2 regions of the Streptomyces sp. BBFR25 genome follow, and region 2 is predicted to be linked to the other one. Evidence: riboswitches for the same ligand, from Rfam matches in the RefSeq annotation. Region 2 holds a riboswitch; the other holds the start of a gene.
The links. A riboswitch is a leader RNA that binds a small molecule or an ion and turns the genes downstream of it on or off. The one in region 2 is predicted to bind S-adenosylmethionine.

Region 1 (2,386 bases), 1.4 Mb from region 2:
CCGAACCTTGAAGCCATACGCCTCAACCTAGCCCGGCCCCTCACGCCTCAAACGTCGCCCCGTGTCACGCGGACCGTGATTCGGTCACCCGGCCCGCTGCCCTCACGCCACCCGCCGGGCCGCGTACTCCGCGATCTCCGTCATCGGGGGCCGTTCCTCGGTGTCCACGGCGTAGGTGTGCGGCTCGAAGCCGTCGACGCCGCGTTCGAACTGGGTGAGGGCCGGTCGGACCAGGTGGCCGCGGGCCAGCCGGAGCTGGGCGGTGCGGTAGATCGCGGCGGCCATCCGGCCCAGCGCCCGCCCGTCCTGGTGGCGGTGGACGCGGACCCCCACGTCGACCTGCGCGAGCGCGTCCAGGCCCACCAGGTGGAGGGCGTCGACCAGCATGCCCAGCTCGACGCCGTAGCCGACCGGGAAGGGGAGCCGTTCCAGCAGGGAGCGGCGGGCCGCGTACTCGCCGCCCAGCGGCTGGACGAAACCGGCCAGCAGCGGCCAGTGCATGTTGAGCAGCGGGCGGGCCATCAGCTCCGTGACCCGGCCGCCCTGGCCGGGAGCAGAGCCGAGCGGGCGGTCGTACATGGCCTTGACCAGGTGCACGTCCGGGTCGGTGAGCAGTGGGCCCACGATCCCGGAGACGAAGTCGGCGGAGAACTCGCGCAGGTCGGCGTCGACGAAGCAGACGATGTCCCCGCCGGTGACCAGCAGCGAACGCCACAGCACCTCGCCCTTGCCCGGCACGGCCGGGATGCGGGGGAGGATCGCGTCGCGGTGCACGACGCGCGCGCCGGCCGCCGCGGCCACCTCCGCCGTGCGGTCGCTCGACCCGGAGTCCACGACCACGACCTCGTCGACGAGCGGCACCCGCTCCACCAGCTCCCGCCGGATCACCGCGACGATGTCGCCGACCGTCGCCTCCTCGTCCAGGGCGGGGAGCACCACGCTGACCGACTGCCCGGTGGCGTGCTTGGCGGACAGAAGGTGCTGGACCGGCCGGTCCGCGGCCGACCAGGAGCGTGCGTCCAGCCAGCGCTCGACTTCTTCCAGCACGTCCCGGGGCTCCTTTGTGATCCATCTCGCGGTGCGGACGACTATCTCAACCGTCCTGGCCTTCGGTTACAGTCTTGAACAACGCGTGGGACCACCGCATGCCGGGGTCGCCGCGCGTACCAGCGAAGAACAACTTCATACCGCTCATCCAGAGGGGCAGAGGGATACGGCCCGATGAAGCCCCGGCAACCCTCCAGCCGGCTCTTGTCACGCAGATGTGGCGAGGCTCCCGGCTAGGGAAGGTGCCAAATCCGTCTCACGGCGAGATGCGTCGTGAGGAAGATGAGGAGAAAGGGCCTCGCCTCCATGGCTGTGCAGACTGCCGAAACCTCCACGAACCCCACCGACGGCACCGTCGACCTCGGCCCCGCCGCCGCGCTGAGCTGCCGGGAGTGCGGCCACCGGGTCCCGCTCGGACCGGTCTTCGCCTGCGAAGAGTGTTTCGGCCCCCTCGAGATCGCCTACGACTTCTCCGCCTACGACGCCGAGGAGCTGCGCAAGCGGATCGAAGCGGGCCCCGCGAACATCTGGCGCTACGCCCCCCTGCTGCCCGTCCCGGCCGACGTCGCGACCAAGCCGAACATCAACCCCGGCTGGACCAAGCTCGTCAAGGCCGACAACCTCGCCCGCGAGCTGGGCGTCACCGGCGGGCTGTACGTCAAGGACGACTCCGGCAACCCCACGCACTCCTTCAAGGACCGCGTCGTCGCCCAGGCCATCGAGGCCGCCCGCGCCTTCGGCTTCACCACCCTGTCCTGCTCCTCCACCGGCAACCTCGCCGGTGCCGTCGGCGCCGCCGCCGCCCGCGCCGGTTTCCGCTCCTGCGTGTTCATCCCGCACGACCTGGAGCAGGGCAAGGTCGTCATGGCCGCCGTCTACGGCGGTGAGCTGGTCGGCATCGAGGGCAACTACGACGACGTGAACCGCTTCTGCTCCGAGCTGATCGGCGACCCGGCCGGCGAGGGCTGGGGCTTCGTCAACGTCAACCTGCGGCCGTACTACGCCGAGGGCTCCAAGACCCTCGCGTACGAGATCTGCGAGCAGCTCGGCTGGCGCCTGCCCGACCAGCTCGTCGTGCCGATCGCGTCCGGCTCCCAGCTGACGAAGATCGACAAGGGGCTGAAGGAGCTGATCGAGCTGGGCCTGGTCGAGGACAGGCCCTACAAGATCTTCGGCGCGCAGGCCGAGGGCTGCTCGCCGGTCTCCACCGCGTACAAGGCCGGGCACGACGTGGTCCGCCCGCAGAAGCCGAACACAATCGCCAAGTCGCTGGCCATCGGCAACCCGGCCGACGGCCCCTACGTCCTCGACATCGCCCGCCGCACCGGCGGTGCCGTGG
Region 2 (2,386 bases):
GGGCCTGCGGTTCAAGGGCGAGACGGTCGACGAGATCTCCGGGCTCGTCCGCACCATGTACGAGCACGCCAACGTGATCGAGGTGCCGGGGGAGACCGTCGACATCGTCGGCACCGGCGGCGACGGCGCCAAGACGGTCAACATCTCCACCATGTCCGCGATCGTCGTGGCCGGCACGGGGGCGAAGGTCGTCAAGCACGGCAACCGGGCCGCCTCCTCGGCGTCCGGGGCCTCCGACGTCCTGGAGAAGCTCGGCGTCAATCTGGAGCTGACGCCGAAGCGGGTGGCGGAGGTCGCCGAGGAAGCCGGCATCACCTTCTGCTTCGCGGTGAAGTTCCACCCGGCGCTGCGCCACGTGGCGGCGGCCCGCGGACAGCTCGGCATCCGCACGGTGTTCAACTTCCTGGGCCCGCTGACCAACCCCGCCCGGGTGAAGGCCCAGGCGATCGGGGTCGCGCACGCCCGGATGGCGCCGATCATCGCCGGTGTCTTCGCCGAGCGCGGCCACTCGTCCCTGGTCTTCCGCGGCGACGACGGCCTCGACGAGCTGACCACCACCTCCACGTCCCGGGTCTGGACGGTGCGCGACGGCCGGGTGAGCGAGGAGACCTTCGACCCGCGGGACGTCGGCCTCGAGCTGGTGCCGGTCGAGGCGCTGCGCGGCGCCGACGCCTCCTACAACGCCGACGTCGCCCGCCGCCTGCTGGCCGGGGAGACCGGTCCGGTGCGGGACGCCGTCCTGCTGAACTCGGCGGCGGCCCTGGTGGCCCTGAACCCCGGGGAGGAGCCCCTGGCGGCGCAGCTGCGGGCCGGGATGGACCGGGCGGCCGAGGCGATCGACTCCGGGGCGGCCCGACGGGTGCTGGAGCGTTGGGTGGCCGTCAGCAACGCCTGAGCAGTAGTACGGCAGTACATGTGACGTGCGTCCCGCGATCCGGACTCGGGTTGCGGGGCGCCGATCTTTTCCCCTAGGTTTTTCGACAGGTCATGAGTGACAGTCATGAGGCCCCGGCCGACTGTCCGGCAACCCTCCGTCCGTGGCGGGGTGCCCCGGGTGAAGACCAGGTCGTGGACAGCAAGGTCCACGGCAAGCGCGGACCCCTCGCACGCTTTTGAAAAGTGTGGGGCCAGGGGTCCTGGTCGTCCGAGGGAGTCTTCCGTGAACCAGCGAATGCGATAGGGCCGCAGAGCCCCGCCTCCGCACGCACTCTTCTTCTCTTCACTTTCACAGCGCCCCGCCGTGCGCTGGTCCTCACGGGAGTCCGTCATGTCCGTACCCACCGCTGTCGCCGCCCCGCTGCCCGTCCTCGGCCGGGACGTCACCGTGCCGCTCGTCACCGGCGGGGAGGTCGCCTACGCCGCGCTCGACTACGCCGCCAGCGCGCCCGCGCTCCAGCGGGTCTGGGACGACGTGGCCGCCTACGCGCCGTACTACGGCAGTGTCCACCGGGGCGCCGGGTACCTCTCGCAGCTGTCGACCGACCTGTTCGAGAACGCCCGCCGGACCGTCGCCGAGTTCCTCGGCTGCCGGGACGAGGACCAGGTGGTCTTCACCCGGTCCACCACCGACTCCCTGAACCTGCTCGCCGCCGCGCTGCCCGCGAACTGCCGGGTCTTCGTCTTCGAGACCGAGCACCACGCCTCGCTGCTGCCCTGGCGGGACGCCGACGTGACCTACCTCGACGCCCCGCGCACGGCCGCGCAGGCCGTCGAGACCCTGGAGCGGGCCCTCGCCGCCCGCGAGCCGTACGGGCCCGCCCTGGTCTGTGTCACCGGCGCCTCCAACGTCACCGGCGAGCTGTGGCCGGTGCGGGAACTGGCCGCCGCCGCCCACGCGCACGGCGCCCGGATCGTGCTGGACGCCGCCCAGCTCGCCCCGCACCACCCGGTGAGCGTGCGCGACCTGGACGTCGACTGGGTCGCCTTCTCCGGGCACAAGCTGTACGCGCCCTTCGGCTCCGGCGTGCTGGCCGGGCGGGCCGACTGGCTGCGCGAGGCCGAGCCGTACCTGGCCGGTGGCGGCGCCAGCCGCAGCGTCTCCCGGCGCGCGGACGGCGGCGTGGACGTGCGGTGGCACGACAGCGCCGCGCGGCACGAGGCCGGGTCGCCCAACGTCATCGGCGCCTACGCCATCGCCTCCGCCTGCAAGGCGCTCACCGAGGCCGGGTTCGACACGCTGGTCGCCCGCGAGGAGTACCTGATCGGCAAGGTGCGCGAGGGCCTCGCCGAGGTGCCCGAGGTGCGGGTCCTCTCCCTCTTCGGGGACGACGCGCCCCGGGTCGGCGTCCTCTCCTTCGTCGTCGCGGGCTGGAACAGCTCGCACTTCGCCGCCGCGCTCTCCGCCGAGTACGGCATCGGCGTGCGCGACGGCCTTTTCTGCGCCCAC

Region 1: linked by a shared signal. The riboswitch ahead of thrC (threonine synthase) and the one ahead of ACGH52_RS11275 (aminotransferase class V-fold PLP-dependent enzyme) in region 2 are both predicted to bind S-adenosylmethionine.

What each region holds. Positions count from the first base shown of each region.
Region 1 is NZ_CP172447.1:3,863,915-3,866,300, reverse strand. Features, by position in the region: gene ACGH52_RS17460 (trehalose-6-phosphate synthase) at 1-17, opposite strand, end outside; gene ACGH52_RS17455 (glucosyl-3-phosphoglycerate synthase) at 103-1,047, opposite strand; SAM riboswitch class I at 1,189-1,336, shown strand; gene thrC (threonine synthase) at 1,354-2,386, shown strand, end outside.
Region 2 is NZ_CP172447.1:2,484,131-2,486,516, reverse strand. Features, by position in the region: gene trpD (anthranilate phosphoribosyltransferase) at 1-895, shown strand, start outside; SAM riboswitch class IV at 984-1,100, shown strand; gene ACGH52_RS11275 (aminotransferase class V-fold PLP-dependent enzyme) at 1,268-2,386, shown strand, end outside.